DNA from 2 places in the Streptosporangium roseum DSM 43021 genome. Region 1 is predicted to be linked to the other one. Evidence: riboswitches for the same ligand, from Rfam matches in the RefSeq annotation. Region 1 holds a riboswitch; the other holds the start of a gene.
The links. Region 1 has a riboswitch for glycine ahead of gcvT (glycine cleavage system aminomethyltransferase GcvT). Riboswitches for the same ligand answer to the same signal wherever they lie in the genome.
Positions count from the first base shown of each region.

Region 2: another riboswitch for glycine. It lies ahead of gcvP (aminomethyl-transferring glycine dehydrogenase); the one in region 1 lies ahead of gcvT (glycine cleavage system aminomethyltransferase GcvT).

Region 1 is NC_013595.1:1,869,320-1,877,267, reverse strand. Features, by position in the region: gene SROS_RS08475 (aldehyde dehydrogenase family protein) at 1-935, shown strand, start outside; gene SROS_RS08470 (3-oxoacyl-ACP reductase) at 941-1,705, shown strand; gene SROS_RS08465 (gamma-glutamyl-gamma-aminobutyrate hydrolase family protein) at 1,886-2,581, shown strand; glycine riboswitch at 2,834-2,932, shown strand; glycine riboswitch at 2,933-3,027, shown strand; gene gcvT (glycine cleavage system aminomethyltransferase GcvT) at 3,061-4,149, shown strand; gene gcvH (glycine cleavage system protein GcvH) at 4,146-4,535, shown strand; gene SROS_RS08450 (L-serine ammonia-lyase) at 4,615-5,991, shown strand; gene SROS_RS08445 (hypothetical protein) at 6,206-7,894, shown strand.
Region 2 is NC_013595.1:4,458,305-4,466,252, forward strand. Features, by position in the region: gene SROS_RS19425 (mannose-1-phosphate guanyltransferase) at 1-273, shown strand, start outside; gene SROS_RS19430 (double zinc ribbon and FHA domain-containing protein) at 584-1,099, shown strand; gene ftsR (transcriptional regulator FtsR) at 1,126-1,776, shown strand; gene SROS_RS19440 (bifunctional nuclease family protein) at 1,856-2,326, shown strand; gene SROS_RS19445 (MerR family transcriptional regulator) at 2,471-3,091, shown strand; glycine riboswitch at 3,107-3,198, shown strand; gene gcvP (aminomethyl-transferring glycine dehydrogenase) at 3,358-6,213, shown strand; gene SROS_RS19455 (YfgM family protein) at 6,335-7,117, shown strand; gene SROS_RS19460 (hypothetical protein) at 7,131-7,478, opposite strand; gene SROS_RS19465 (alpha/beta hydrolase family protein) at 7,600-7,948, shown strand, end outside.

The sequences.
Region 1 (7,948 bases):
TGGCCCCCGCGCTGGCCGCGGGGAACACGGTGATCGTCAAGCCCGCCGAGTGGACGCCGCTGACCGCCCTGCGGCTGGCGGAGCTGGCCCTCGCGGCCGGCCTCCCCGAGGGGGTGCTCCAGGTCCTGCCCGGGGCCGGGGAGGTGGCGGGGGCCCGGCTGGTCGACCACCCCGACGTGGCGAAGATCGTGTTCACCGGCTCGACCGCGGTCGGCAAGGAGATCGCCGCCAAGTGCGCCGCGCAGGTCAAGCGGATCACGCTGGAGCTGGGCGGCAAGAGCGCCAACGTGGTCTTCGCCGACGCCGACCTGGAGAGAGCCGCGGCGACCGCCCCGTACGCGGTCTTCGACAACGCGGGCCAGGACTGCTGCGCGCGCTCCCGCATCCTGGTGGAGCGCACGGTCTACGACGACTTCCTGGAACGGCTCGCGCGGGCGGTGCTGAAGGTCAGGGTCGGCGACCCGCGCGAGGAGGGCACCGAGATGGGCCCGCTGATCAGCGCCGAGCACCGGGACCGGGTCGCCTCCTTCGTCACCGGGCCGGTCCACCTGCAGGGGCCGTGCCCGCCGGGTCCGGGCTTCTGGTTCCCGCCGACGGTCCTGACCCCCGGCCGCCTCGACGACCCGGCGTTCACCGAGGAGATCTTCGGACCGGTGGTGTCGGTGGTCCCGTTCGACGACGAGGCCGACGCCGTACGGATCGCCAACGACACGAGGTACGGCCTCAGCGGGTCCATCTGGACCAGGGACGTCGGCCGCGCGCTGCGGGTGGCGCGGGCGGTCGAGGCGGGCAACCTCAGCGTGAACTCCCATTCGAGCGTCCGCTACTGGACGCCGTTCGGCGGCTTCAAGCAGTCCGGGCTCGGCCGCGAACTGGGCCCCGACGCCCTGTCCGCGTTCACCGAGACCAAGAACGTCTTCATTTCGGAGGATTGACAGCCATGCAGCGTTTGCAGGACCGGGTCGCCGTCATCACCGGCGCGGGGAGCGGGATCGGCCTGGCCACCGCCCGCCGGTTCGCCGAGGAGGGGGCCCGCGTCGTGTGCGTGGACCTGGACGAGGCGAGCGGGTCGGCGGCCGCGGCCGAGGTGGGCGGCCTGTTCGTCAAGGCCGACGTCACCGTCGAGGCCGACGTCGTCCGGATGTACCAGACGGCGTTCGACACCTACGGCAGCGTGGACATCGCCTTCAACAACGCGGGCATCTCGCCGCCGGAGGACGACTCGATCCTGGAGACCGGCATCGACGCCTGGCGCAGGGTGCAGGAGGTCAACCTCACCTCGGTCTACCTGTGCTGCAAGCACGCCATCCCCTACATGCGGCGCCAGGGCAAGGGGTCGATCATCAACACCGCGTCCTTCGTGGCCGTGATGGGCTCGGCCACCAGCCAGATCTCCTACACCGCGTCCAAGGGCGGGGTGCTGGCCATGTCCCGCGAACTCGGCGTGCAGTTCGCCCGCGAGGGCATCCGGGTCAACGCGCTCTGCCCGGGACCGGTCAACACTCCGCTGCTGCAGGAGCTGTTCGCCAAGGACCCCGAGCGGGCGCAGCGCCGCCTGGTGCACATCCCGGTCGGCCGGTTCGCCGAGGCCTCCGAGATCGCCGCCGCGGTGGCGTTCCTGGCCTCCGACGACGCGAGCTTCGTCACCGGGTCGGAGTTCCTGGTGGACGGCGGCATCTCGAGCGCCTACGTCACCCCCCTGTGATCGTCCCCGGACAGGACGGCGGCGTCCGGGCGCACCCCCGGCCGCCACCGTGGACGGCGCCCGGGTTTGCCCACCCCATACCTTCTCCTCGATAACGTGCCGGGAGTTCCTCGGTGACCGTGCCGGGAGGCGGGCACGGCCCCCGCGTCCCGGCACCCGGCACCCGGCAAGAAAGAGATCATGTCCCGTCCCGTCATCGGCATCACCTGCTACGTCGAGCCCGCGAAGTTCACCGTCTGGGAGATGACCACCGCGCTCCTGCCGTACGACTACGTCGACCACGTGGTCCGTGCGGGCGGGCAGCCGGTGATCCTGCCTCCGGCGGGCGACCCGGCCGCGCTGGCGGGACGGCTGGACGGGCTGATCCTGGCCGGTGGCGGCGACGTCGATCCGGCCCGGTACGGCGCGGCCCCGCACGAGCGGACCGGCAACGTCCGGGGTTTCCGCGACGACGCCGAGTTCGGGCTGGTGCGGGCGGCCCTGGAGCGGGGCATCCCGTTCCTGGGGGTCTGCCGGGGCCTGCAGGTCCTGAACGTCGCCCTCGGCGGCACCCTCCGGCAGCACCTGCCCGACGTGGTCGGCCACAGCGGGCACGCCCCGGCCCCCGGCGGCTTCGGCCGGATGCCGGTACGGCCGGTGCCCGGCAGCCGGCTCGCCAAGATCCTCGGCGTCGAGACCGCGGACGTGGCCCACTACCACCACCAGGCCGCCGACCGGCTGGGCGCGGGCCTGACCGCGACCGCCCACGCCGACGACGGCACGGTCGAGGCGGTGGAGCTGGAGGACCACCCGTTCGCCGTCGCCGTCCAGTGGCATCCCGAGGCCGACGACGAGAGCCTGCTGTTCGAAGAACTCGTACGGCAGACCCGTTCCTGACCTGTACGGCCGCCTCCAGACCTGTACGACCGCCTTCGGACCTGTACGACCGCCTTCGGACCTGTACGACCTGTACGGCCGCCTCAGGACCTGTACGGCCGCCTCAGGACCGCCTCTTCAGCCGTCTCCGGACCACCCCGAAGCACGCCGGGACGCCCGGAACCCCTCCGAACCGCTCCCAACGGCGAGAACACGCCGTCCGGGGGATTTCGCTCGGCCGGTGCGGACGGTTAGGCTGGCTACGACACCGATGAATCCCGTGCGGGAGAGCGTCCTGACATCCAGACCAGGACCCCTGAAGGAGCAAGCCCTCCCCGCGAACCTCTCAAGGCAAAGGACCGTACGGGTAGGTGACCTCTGGAAAGCAGGCCTGACGGCCTCGCCGAAGGTGAAAGTCCGGCAAAAACCGGGCGAAGCTCTCAGGCATCGATGACAGAGGGGGAGGATGCTCTCATCTGACCCCTGCCTGAGGTGCGAACATGTCCCGATCCACGCCGCTGCGCGGTGTCCACGAGACCCTCGGCGCGACGCTGACCGACTTCGCGGGCTGGCTGATGCCGCTGCGCTACGGCAGCGAGTCCACCGAGCACAACGCGGTCCGCCAGGCGGCGGGCCTGTTCGACCTGTCCCACATGGGCGAGATCTTCGTGACCGGCCCGCAGGCCGGCGAGGCCCTCGACTACGCGCTGGTCGGCCACCTCTCCGCCCTTGAGCCGGGCCGCGCCCGCTACACGATGATCGTCGACCCCTCCGGCGGCGTGCTGGACGACCTGATCGTCTACCGCCTGGCGGACGAGGAGTTCATGGTCGTCGCCAACGCCTCCAACTACCCGCGGGTCGCCGCCGAGCTCACCGAGCGCGCCAAGGCCTTCGACGCCGCCGTGGAGGACCGCTCCGAGCAGTACGCGCTGGTCGCGGTCCAGGGCCCGCACTCCCGCGCCATCCTGGGCGAGCTGACCGACGCCGACCTCGACGGGCTCAAGTACTACGCCGGCCTGCCCGCCACGGTGGCCGGCCGCGAGGCCCTCGTCGCCCGCACCGGATACACCGGCGAGGACGGCTTCGAGCTGTTCGTCGCGGCGGACGACGCCGAGCCGCTCTGGGCCGCGCTCACCGAGGCGGGCGAGCCGTACGGGCTGCTCCCGGCCGGGCTGTCGGCGCGCGACACCCTCCGCCTGGAAGCGGGCATGCCGCTGTACGGAAACGAGCTGTCGGCCGACCTGACTCCGTTCGACGCGGGGCTCGGCCGTGTGGTGAGGTTTGACAAGCCGGGTGACTTCGTCGGCCGGGCCGCCCTGGAGCCGCTCAAGGACGTCCCGCCGAGCCGTCGCCTGGTCGGACTGGTCGCGACAGGCCGCCGGGTGCCCCGGCACGGCTATCCGGTGGTCTCCGCGGACGGCGCCGTCGTCGGCGAGGTCACCAGCGGAGCGCCCTCCCAGTCCCTGGGCAGGCCCATCGCCATGGCCTACGTGGACGGCGACCTGTCCACCGGCCTGGCGGTGGACATCCGGGGCAGTCGCGAACCGGTCGATGTTGTCGAACTGCCTTTCTACAGGAGGAAAAAATGAGCAGCATTCCCGATGACCTGCACTACACCAAGGAGCACGAGTGGATCTCGGGCATCGATGACGGCCTGACCCTCACCGTGGGCATCACCGCCTACGCCGCCGAGGCGCTGGGTGACGTGGTCTACGTGCAGGTCCCCGAGGTCGGGACGGCGGTCAGCGCAGGTGACGCCGTCGGCGAGGTCGAGTCGACCAAGTCGGTGAGCGACATCTTCGCCCCCGTGGGCGGTGAGATCGTCGAGGTCAACCAGGCGGTCGTGGACGACCCGTCCCTGGTCAACAGCGACTCCTACGGGGAGGGCTGGCTGTTCCGCGTCCGTCTTGAGGGCGACGCCGACGACCTGCTGTCCGCCGAGGAGTACACCGCTCTCACTTCAGGCGAGTCCTGAAATTTCTCCTCTTGCGCCGTGATCATGCGCGTCATCCGGCGCGCATGATCACGGCGATGTGAAGGCAGGGACCAGATCAATGGCGATCAGCGTCTTCGATCTCTTCAAGATCGGAATCGGCCCGTCCAGCTCGCACACCGGCGGGCCGATGGCCGCCGCGCACAAATTCGCCCGCGGCCTCGACCAGGACGGGCTCCTGGACAAGACCGCCGGAGTCGAGGTGATCCTGTACGGCTCACTCGGACTGACCGGCAAGGGCCACGGCAGCGACAAAGCCGTCCTTCTCGGACTGTCGGGCGAGAAGCCGGAGCTCGTGGACGTCGACACCGTCGACGACCGGCTGGCCGCCATGCGCGCCTCCGGGACGATCCTCCTGTACGGCTCGCGCGAGATCCCCTTCGTCGTCGGCGAGCATCTCGTCTTCGAACGCAAGATCTCGCTGCCGCACCACCCCAACGGCATGCGCTTCACCGCCCTGTCCGAGACGGGCGAGCCGCTCCGCGAGAAGGTCTACTACTCGGTGGGCGGCGGCTTCGTCGTGGACGAGAACGCCACCGGCGCCGATCGGATCAAGCCCGACGACACCGCCCTGCCGTACCCCTTCACGACAGCCGCCGAACTGCTCACCCACTGCGCGGAGACCGGCCTGTCGATCTCCGGGCTGATGCTGGAGAACGAGAAGGCCTTCGGCCGCTCGGAGCAGGAGATCCGCGAGCAGTTGCTGAACCTGTGGCGGGTCATGGCCGAGTGCGTCCGGCGCGGCACCGCCAAGGAGGGCGTGCTGCCCGGCGGGCTGAAGGTCAGGCGCCGGGCCCACCAGCTCTACCGGCGGCTGCAGAGCGAGTCCCCCGAGAAGGACCCGCTCCAGGCCATGGACTGGGTCTCGCTGTACGCCCTCGCGGTGAACGAGGAGAACGCGGCGGGCGGCCGGATCGTCACCGCCCCGACCAACGGCGCCGCGGGCATCGTCCCGGCCGTGCTCACCTACTACGACCGCTTCACCCCCAAGTCCGACGACGAGGGCGTGGTCCGCTTCCTGCTCACCGCCGGGGCGATCGGCGTGCTGTTCAAGGAGAACGCCTCCATCTCCGGCGCCGAGGTCGGCTGCCAGGGCGAGGTCGGCTCGGCCTGCTCCATGGCCGCCGCCGGGCTCACCGAGGTGCTGGGCGGCACCCCGGAGCAGGTCGAGAACGCCGCCGAGATCGGCATCGAGCACAACCTGGGCCTGACCTGCGACCCCATCGGCGGCCTGGTCCAGATCCCGTGCATCGAGCGCAACGCGGTGGCCTCGATCAAGGCCATCGCCGCCGCCCGGATCGCGCTGCGCGGCGACGGCCGCCACTTCGTCTCCCTGGACAAGGCCATCAAGACGATGCGCGACACCGGCCGCGACATGCTCGACAAGTACAAGGAGACCAGCCGGGGCGGCCTGGCCGTCAACGTCATCGAGTGCTGAACGGGGCGCCCGGCGGCAAGTCGCCGGGTGCCCACCCCGCGGGCCTCCCGGGCGAACGCCCCGCGGGCCCCTCGACCTGTCCGGCAAACAGGTCAATCGGCATGATCTTCATCATCTCGTACAGGACCGCCCGTCCTCGCGCCTATGCTGGGGTGCCTTGTCGCGGAGGCTCCCGTCACGGAGCCCTCCTGTCGCGGAGACTCGGGAGGTTCTGGTGTCAGCGGGAGTACGCCCGGCGAGCCGCTTCCTCCGCGCCCACTGGCTCTTCCTGGCCGCGCTGCTGGCCGGCGCCGGGCTCAGGACCCTGGCCGTGCTCGGCTACCGGCCCGCCCTGTGGTTCTGGGCCGACTCCTTCGTCTACCTCAACGCGGGACTCGACCCCCGCCCCCTGGAGTCGCGCCCCTCGGGCTACTCGCTGTTCCTGTGGGCGCTGCAGCCGCTGTCGAGCGTCCAGGCCGTGGTCGTGGTCCAGCACCTGCTCGGCCTGGCCGTGGCCGCCTGCGTCTACCTCCTGCTGCGCCGCCTGGGCGGCCTGCCCGGCTGGGGCGCGACACTCGCCGCGCTGCCGGTGCTGCTGGACGTCCACCAGATCCAGCTCGAACACCTCGTCATGGCCGACCTGCTCATGGAGTTCCTGGCGGTGCTGGCGGTCACGCTGCTGCTGTGGTGGCGGCGGCCGCCGGTCTGGGTCGCCCTCCTCGCCGGGTTCCTGCTCGCCGCCGCGACCGTCACCCGGACGATCGGGCTGCCGCTGATCGCCGTGGTGCTGGTCTGCCTGGTCATCGGCCGCGCCGGCTGGAAGGCGGTCACCGCCACCGCGCTGGCCGCCGCGATCGGCCTGGGCTCCTACGCCGCCTGGTTCGGCTCCGAGTACGGCACCTACGGGCTGACCCGCGGAAACGCCTTCCTGTGGGCGCGCACGGCGACCTTCGCCGACTGCGCGAAGATCAAACCGACCGGGCCGGAGGCCGCCCTCTGCCTCACCGAGCCACTCAGCGAGCGCAAGCCCCCACCGGTCTACATCTGGGACGGCGCGTCGCCGCTCAACAAGATCAAGGGCACCTGGGCCGAACGCGACAGGCTCGCCGGCGACTTCGCCACCCAGGCCATCAAGGCACAGCCCCTGGACTTCCTCCGGGCGGGCCTGACCGACGTGGCCCACATCTTCGCCTGGGACCGCAGGGTCTACCCCACCCCCGGCCCGCAGAGCGCGTACATCTTCCCCGAGACGGCCAGGCCCTTCCCCAAGGGGACCGCCTCCCAGGGGAAGACCGCCCAGGAGCTGACCATCGCCTACCAGGGCGCCTCCGGCGCGCCCTCCCTGGCCGAGCCTTATGCCGGCTGGCTGCGCGCCTACCAGCAGTACGGCTTCCTCCGCGGCCCGTTCGTCGCCGCGATCCTGCTGATCGGCCTCGCCGGCGTCCTGCTCCGCCTGCGGCGGCTCGGCGGCCCCGCGCTGATGCCGTGGGCCGCGGGCACCGTCCTGCTGGCCCTGCCGCCCTTCATCGCGGCCTTCGACCACCGCTACGTGGTGCCCGCCCTGCCGCTGGCGTGCCTGGCCGCCGGACTGGCCTTCGGCCCCCGGCGGCGCTCAGCGACGCCGCACGTGCAGCCGGACGACCGCTCCGAGCCCGTCGTGGCCGACCGTCCTGCGGACCTTGCCCACGGCGTCCTTGTTCAGCCGCGCCACGAGTTTGGCGACGTCCGTCTCTGGCCCGCAGACGACCCCGATCCGCAGCCGGTCGCCCGCCACCGACCTGACCTGGATGCGCCTGAGCCCTTCGACTTCTTTAAGCGCGACCCCCAGCATCGCGGTCCCGCTCCCCGTCCGGCTCCCCCACCGCCCCCACCCCACGGCGCCCAGCACCCACCGGATCGCCAGCAGCGTCAGCGCCATCAGTAGCAGCGCGACCAGCCACCCCACCAGCGGATGCTCGGCCAGATAGCCCGGGATCCC
Region 2 (7,948 bases), 2.6 Mb from region 1:
ATCCCCGAGGCCAAGCTGCTTCGCCGTACCGTCCCGACCCCCTGGGCGGCCAAGGGGGTGGTGATGCGCTCGGTGATCGAGGCCGCCGAGCACCACCGCATCGACACCACCGACGGGGTACGGGTGGTGGCCGAGGACGGCAGCTGGGCGCTGGTGCTGCCCGACCCGGCCGAGGCCGTCACCCACCTGTGGGCCGAGGGGACGGACGTCGACTCGGCGCAGAGCCTGCTGGAGCACTGGGCGCGGGTGGTGGAGGAGGCGGCGGCCACGTGAGGGAGCCCGGCCGCCGGGGCCGGCCCGGCGCTCCGGGCGGCGGGGAGGGACACCCGGCGCCGCGGGACGCGGGGCGGTCCGCGCGACCAGGTGTGACAAACCCCGCGCGGCGGCATGGACCGGGGGCGCCACCCGGCTGTAACTTTGTCACCGACCGAACCCGCGGTCGAGCGTCTGCCTTGATCTCTGCTTCTCAACGGTGTATGTTGCGGCATTCGCAGTCTGAGAAAATACTTGAGAAGCGAAGAAGCGAGGCGCGCATCCCTGAGTACCGTTGCCGCGTCTTCGCGGTAGGAGGCCGAGCCGATCGATGCCGAGCGTCTACTGCACGCAGTGCGGTCATGCCAACCCTGAGGATGCCCGTTTCTGTTCACGATGCGGGTCGCCGCTGACCAGGGCCGTCGACACCCCCGGAGACAGCACCTCGACCATCTCCCTCTCCGGGATCGAGGCCTATGAGGCGGAGACCGGAGAGACGCTTCTCGCCGAGCGGCACGCCGTCGAGCAGCTGCCCCCGGGCACCGCTCTGCTGGTCGCCATGCGCGGTCCCAACGCCGGTAGCCGCTTCCTGCTGGACAGCGATCTCACCACCGTGGGCCGCCACCCGGAGAGTGACATCTTCCTCGACGACATCACCGTGTCGCGCCGCCATGTGGAGTTCTACCGCCGCGGCGGCGGCGTCTTCACCGTCCGTGACGTCGGCAGCCTGAACGGCACCTACGTCAACCGCGAGCGGATCGAGGAGGTCCCGCTGTACGGCGGGGACGAGGTCCAGATCGGCAAGTTCCGGCTGGTCTTCCTCACCCGTGGCGCCGCTGGAGGATGATGAGCTCGCAGGCCGCTCGTGCGCACATGAGCATCGGGGAGGTGCTCGCTCTCCTGCAGGGCGAGTTCCCCGATGTCAGCATCTCCAAGATTCGTTTCCTGGAGGGCGAGGGGTTGATCGAGCCGGAGCGCAGTCCCTCCGGCTATCGAAAATTCACCTACGCCGACGTCGAGCGGCTCCGCTACATCCTCAGCGAGCAGCGTGACCGCTACCTGCCGCTGCGTGTGATCAAGGATCAGCTTGAGGCGGCCGACCGCGAGGAGCGGCCGGTCGCGCGCCCGCGCGCCGTCCCCGACGACGCGCCCCCCGAGGTCCGCCTCACCCGTGAGGAGCTGCTCGCCGCCGCCGAGCTCAACGAGGAGACCCTCGCCGAGCTGGAGGACTACGGCCTGCTGGCCGCGGTGGCCCGCTACTACGACGCCGAGGCCCTGGCCGTGGCCCGCAGTGTCGGGGCCCTCGCCGCCTTCGGGCTGCACGCCCGCCACCTGCGTGCGGTCAAGGCCGCCGCCGAGCGCGAGGCCGGCCTCGTGGAGCAGGCCATCGCCCCGCTGCTGCGCCGTCGCGGCCCCGGCGCCATCGACCGGGCCGACGAGACGGCCAGGGAGATTTCCGGCCTCCTGCTGGAATTGCACGCCTCTCTGCTGCGTTCCGGCGTGCGTGGGGTGCTGGGCCGGTGACAACCTGACCAGGCACTCGTACCCCCACGAGTGTTACGTTGAACAAACCGGTCGGAATCCAGCGAAGACGGAGCAGCCCGTGTTGCAGATGGAGGTCGTGGGCGTTCGGGTTGAGATGCCCTCCAACCAGCCAATTGTTCTGCTGAAGGAGGCACATGGGGAGCGTTACCTGCCGATCTGGATCGGCATGACGGAGGCGACGGCGATCGCCATGGCCCAGGCCGAGGAGCCGCCGCCGCGGCCGCTCACTCACGACCTGTTCCGTGACGTGCTCGACGCGCTCGGCGTCCGGCTGAGCACGGTGAACATCGTGGCCCTCCGTGACGGGATCTTCTTCGCCGACCTCGTGTTCTCCAACGGGGTCGAGGTGAGTGCCCGTCCCTCTGACTCGATCGCCTTGGCACTTCGCACCGGCGCACGTATCTTCGCCAGTGAGGACGTGGTCCGGGAGGCCGGGGTGATCATCCCTGACGACCAGGAGGACGAGGTGGAGAAGTTCAGGGAGTTCCTTGACACAATCACGCCCGAGGACTTCGGTCGCGCGGGGTAGGAATTTCGGTGCATTTACGCTTCACGACGCGCCGAGTGGGGTCGTTGACTGAGCTTGGCCCCAGTCCTACGGTGCAAGTGAAACCCACGGCCGTGCGCAAACCCCCAGATCAGGCCGTGGGATGAGAGAAAGCCGGAGGTCCGCGTGGCGGTCAGCAGCGGCGAGGGTAGAAACGCCGATCAGGATGACCCGGAACGGCGCCAGTCGGCACGTCAGCGCGCGGGTGAAGAGGGTCTGCTTTTCGACGGGCAGCCGGTGAAAGCGCCCGCCGACATCGGATATCGAGGGCCCACCGCGTGCGCGGCCGCCGATATCACCTATCGGCAGCTGGACTACTGGGCGCGCACCGGCCTGGTCGAGCCCACCGTGCGGGCCGCCCACGGCTCGGGTTCCCAGAGACTGTACGGCTTCCGCGACATCCTGGTGCTCAAGGTCGTCAAACGACTGCTCGACACCGGCGTCTCCCTCCAGCAGATCCGCATCGCCGTACAGCACCTGCGTGACCGAGGTGTCAACGACCTCGCCCAGATCACACTGATGAGCGACGGGGTCAGCGTCTACGAGTGCACCTCGCCCGACGAGGTCATCGACCTTCTCCAGGGCGGTCAGGGCGTCTTCGGTATCGCGCTGGGCCGGGTGTGGCAGGAGGTGGAGGGCTCCCTCGCGGATCTTCCCGGCGAGCGCGCGGAGTCCGGCCAGGGCCCTTTAGACGATCATCACGCCGATGAGCTGGCCCGCCGCCGCAGAGCTCGGCGTACGGGGTAAAGTTAGTCTCGCTGCTGACCCTGTGCGGGAGAGACCCCGACATGATCGGGGCGCCGAAGGAGCAACCTCCCCGGAATCTCTCAGGCACCCGGTACCGCACGGACGAGGCGACTCTGGAAAGCAGGTGCGTCCGCCAGGCGCGTCTCACCGACGGTGAAAGCCTCCCCGGCAAGGGGGGGTGAAGCTCTCAGGTCGAGGTGACAGAGGGGGAGATCCGGCATACGCCCGCGCCCAGCGCCGGTCTCCACCACCTCGGGAGGCTTCCCATGACCGACCTGTCACCGCTCAGCGAGCTCATCTCTCCGCCGTTCGCCACCCGCCATATCGGGCCCGCGGACGCCGACCAGACCCGCATGCTGGAGGCGGTCGGATTCGCCTCCACCGCCGACCTGGTCGCGGTGACCGTGCCGGAGGCGATCCGGGCCAAGGACCGCCTCCGCCTGCCCCCGGCGGCGAGCGAGACCGAGGCACTCGCCGAGCTGCGCGCCCTGGCCGCGCGCAACAGCGTGCTCACCTCGATGATCGGCCTGGGCTACCACGACACGATCACCCCGGGCGTCATCCGGCGCAACCTCCTGGAGAACCCGGGCTGGTACACCGCCTACACGCCCTACCAGCCGGAGATCTCCCAGGGCCGGCTGGAGGCCCTGATCAACTTCCAGACGGTCGTCTCCGACCTGACCGCGCTCGACGTCGCCGGCGCCTCCCTGCTGGACGAGGCCACCGCCGCCGCCGAGGCGATGACCCTGGCCCGCCGCGCCGGCCGTGCCAAGTCGGACGTGTTCGTGGTGGACGCAGACGCGCTGCCGCAGACCAAGGCCGTGCTGCGCACCAGGGCCGAGCCGCTCGGCATCGAGCTGGTCGAGAGCGACTTCACCGCCGAGCTCCCCGAGTGCTTCGGCGTGCTCGTGCAGTATCCCGGCGCCAGCGGGCGGGTCAGGGACTTCCGCTCCATCGCCGACGCCGCCCACGCGCGCGGCGCCCAGGTGGTCGCCGCCGCCGACCTGCTGGCCCTCACCCTGCTCGCCGCGCCCGGCGAGTTCGGCGCCGACATCGCGATCGGCTCCTCCCAGCGCTTCGGCGTCCCGCTGGGCTTCGGCGGCCCGCACGCGGCCTACATGGCCGTCCGGGACGGCCTGCAGCGGCAGATGCCGGGCCGGCTGGTGGGCGTCTCCCAGGACGCCGACCTGCGTCCCGCATACCGGCTCGCGCTGCAGACCCGTGAGCAGCACATCCGCCGGGAGAAGGCGACCAGCAACATCTGCACCGCGCAGGTCCTCCTCGCGGTGATCGCCGGCATGTACGCCGTCTACCACGGGCCCGAGGGCCTGCGCCGGATCGGCCGGCGCATCCACCGGCACGCCGTCGTGCTCGCCGAGGGGCTGCGCCACGGCGGCGTCGAGGTCGTGCACGACACCTTCTTCGACACCGTGCTCGCCCGCGTGCCCGGCCGCGCGGCCGAGGTCGTCGCCGCGGCCCGCGACAACGGGGTCAACCTGCGCCTGGTCGACGCCGACCACGTGGGCGTCACCTGCGACGAGAAGACCGAGCTCCTCCACCTGGAGCAGGTCCTGGCCGCCTTCGAGGTCAGCGGCGCGGTCCTGACCGACCTGGACGCCGCCGCGCACGACGCGCTGCCCGCCGCCCTGGCGCGTGTCAGCGACTACCTGACCCACCCGGTCTTCCACAGCCACCGGTCCGAGACGTCCATGCTGCGCTACCTGCGCAGGCTCCAGGACAAGGACATCGCGCTCGACCGGTCGATGATCCCGCTGGGCTCCTGCACCATGAAGCTCAACGCGACCACCGAGATGGAGCCGATCACCTGGCCGGAGTTCGCCGGGCTGCACCCCTACGCCCCGGAGGAGCAGGCCGCGGGCTACCTTGAGCTGATCAAGGAGCTGGAGGGCTGGCTGGCCGAGGTCACCGGCTACGACGCCGTGTCGATCCAGCCCAACGCGGGCTCCCAGGGCGAGTTCGCCGGCCTCCTGGCGATCCGCGCCTACCACAAGGCGCGCGGTGAGTCCGGCCGCGACGTCTGCCTGATCCCGTCCTCCGCGCACGGCACCAACGCCGCCAGCGCCGTCATGGCGGGCATGCGCGTCGCCGTGGTCGCCTGCGACGACGAGGGCAACGTGGACCTCGACGACCTCAACGCCAAGATCGACAAGCACCGCGGCCAGCTCGCCGCGATCATGGTGACCTACCCCTCCACGCACGGCGTCTACGAGGAGACCATCACCCAGATCTGCGAGCGGGTGCACGAGGCCGGCGGCCAGGTCTACGTCGACGGCGCCAACCTCAACGCGCTGGTCGGCCTGGCCAAGCCGGGCGAGTTCGGGGCGGACGTGTCCCACCTGAACCTGCACAAGACCTTCTGCATCCCGCACGGCGGCGGCGGCCCGGGCGTCGGCCCCGTCGCGGTCCGCGCGCACCTCGCCGACTACCTGCCCGGCCACCCGCTGCGCGAGGGCTCGGCGGTCGGCCCGGTCTCGGCGGCGCCGTACGGCTCGGCGGGCATCCTGCCCATCTCCTGGGCCTACATCCGGATGATGGGCACCGAAGGCCTCACTGCGGCCACCGAGCAGGCCATCCTGTCGGCCAACTACCTGGCACGCCGGCTGGCCCCGCACTACCCGGTCCTCTACACCGGCCGTGGCGGCCTGGTCGCCCACGAGTGCATCGTCGACCTGCGCCAGATCACCAAGGAGACCGGCGTGACCGTGGACGACGTGGCCAAGCGCCTCGTCGACTACGGCTTCCACGCGCCGACCATGTCCTTCCCGGTGGCCGGCACGCTGATGATCGAGCCGACCGAGAGCGAGGACCTGGCCGAGCTCGACCGCTTCTGCGACGCGATGATCGCGATCCGGGGCGAGATCGGGAAGGTCGCCTCCGGGGCCTACGACAGGGTGGACAACCCGCTGCGCAACGCCCCGCACACGGCCGACTGCCTGGTCGCCGACGAGTGGGCCCACCCCTACACCCGCACCGAGGCGGCCTACCCGCTGCCGTCGGTGCGCGAGGGCAAATACTGGTCGCCGGTCCGCCGCATCGACCAGGCCTACGGCGACCGCAACCTGGTGTGCTCCTGCCCGCCGCTGGAGGCCTACGAGGACTGATCCCCGCCCGCTGAGGCCCGCGTCTCCCGGCGCGGGCCCGTATTTTCCGCCCCCGCGCGGGGGACGGGCGTGGCCCCGAGTCGTTAGGCTCGGGGCATTCCTTTACCCGGGAGGACCCTGCATGCCAGAGGTGGACACGCACCCCTTGGACACCGCGCGGAAACTGGCCGAGAGCGGCGATCTGGACGGCGCGGCAAAGATCTTCGCGGAACTGGCCGCCGACCCCGCGGAGCCCGACCGGGCACAGGCGGCGGTGGGGCTGGCGGTGGTGCTCCAGGAGCGCGGGGACGCGCCGGGCGCCCGGACGGCCGCCCGGACCGCGCTGGCGACCGGGCATCCGGAGTTCGCCGCGCAGGCCGCCTGCCTGCTCGCCCGGAGCTTCGAGCAGGAGGATCTGCTCGACCAGGCCCGAGCCGCCTGGCAGGCCGCTCTCGGGGCGGGTAATCCCGCCTACGTCCCGCTGGCGCACATGGCCCTGGCCAGGCTCGCGGCGGGGCAGCAGGAGGCAGAGGAGGCCCTGCGGGCCGCCCTGGCCACCGCCGACCCGGAGGTCGCCTCCCGCGCGGCGCAGCTGCTGGCCGAGCTCCTGCTGGAGGAGGGCGAGGCGGGTGAGGCCGCGGAGGCCTTACTGGCGGCGCTCTCGGTGCCGGAGGTGGCAGATGCGCCCAGGCTGCGGGTCCTGCTCGGCATCGCGCACCTGGAGATGGCGTGCGCGGAGTTCGCCGGGGCGATCGAGGAGGGCGGCGACGCGGAGACCGCCGCGCTGGCCATCGAGCTGCTGGCCCGCACCCTCCCCCTGAGGGGCCGGGACGAGGACGCCGAGCAGGTGTGGCGCTACGGTCTGGACAGCGCCGACGGGGAGCTCGCGGAGGATGTCCGCCTCCGGTTGAACCGTGGTGCCTGATCCCCGGCCGCGGTCAGTCGCGGCCGCGCCAGCGGCTGATCGCGTGGGCGAAGTTGATCGCGACGATGCCGCCCCACGCCAGCAGTAGTCCCGCGGTGCCCGCCTCGCCCGCGGCGATGGCGGTCAGCGGGATGCCGATGCCCATCGAGCCCAGCGCGATCGGGACGGAGGAGTTGCCGCTCCTGCGCTGGCGCCGCCCCTGCTCGTGGGGGCCGGGGTAGGGCGGCGGGCCTCCGGCGAGGTGCATCTCGGTCCGCACGCGGGCGGCGATGGTCGCGTCGAGGCGTTCCACGAACGACTCCACCAGCGCGCTCTCGTACTCCGGACCGAGGTCGCGCCGGGCCTCGATGGTGGCGCGCATGTCCTGTCGGATATCTTGATGATCCTGCACGTCCCGATTCTCCGCCCCCGCGCGGTCCCTGGCATCAGCCGTTAGGACGAGATCTGTGTCCACCCGGAGCACGGCGCCCCATCTGGAGATCATGACCCCGCACGGCCCGGCCGTGGCGGAGGTCGACGAGGTCGCCGACCCGCGTTTCCTGCTGGTGATCACCCACGGTTCGGCCGGGGGAGTGGACGCCCCGGACCTGCTGGCCGTACGGGACGCCACGGCGGGCGTCGGCGGGGTGGTCGCGCGCGTGCTCCAGCCGTTCCGGCTGCGGGGCGCCCGGGCTCCGGGCTCGGCGGTGAAGCAGGACGAGGCGTGGACGGCGCTGGTCGCCGAGCTCCGGGGGCGTTATCCGGGGCTGCCGCTCGCGCAGGGCGGGCGGAGCAACGGCGCCCGGGTCGCCTGCCGTACGGCCCTCGGAGTGGGGGCCGAGGCGGTCGTCG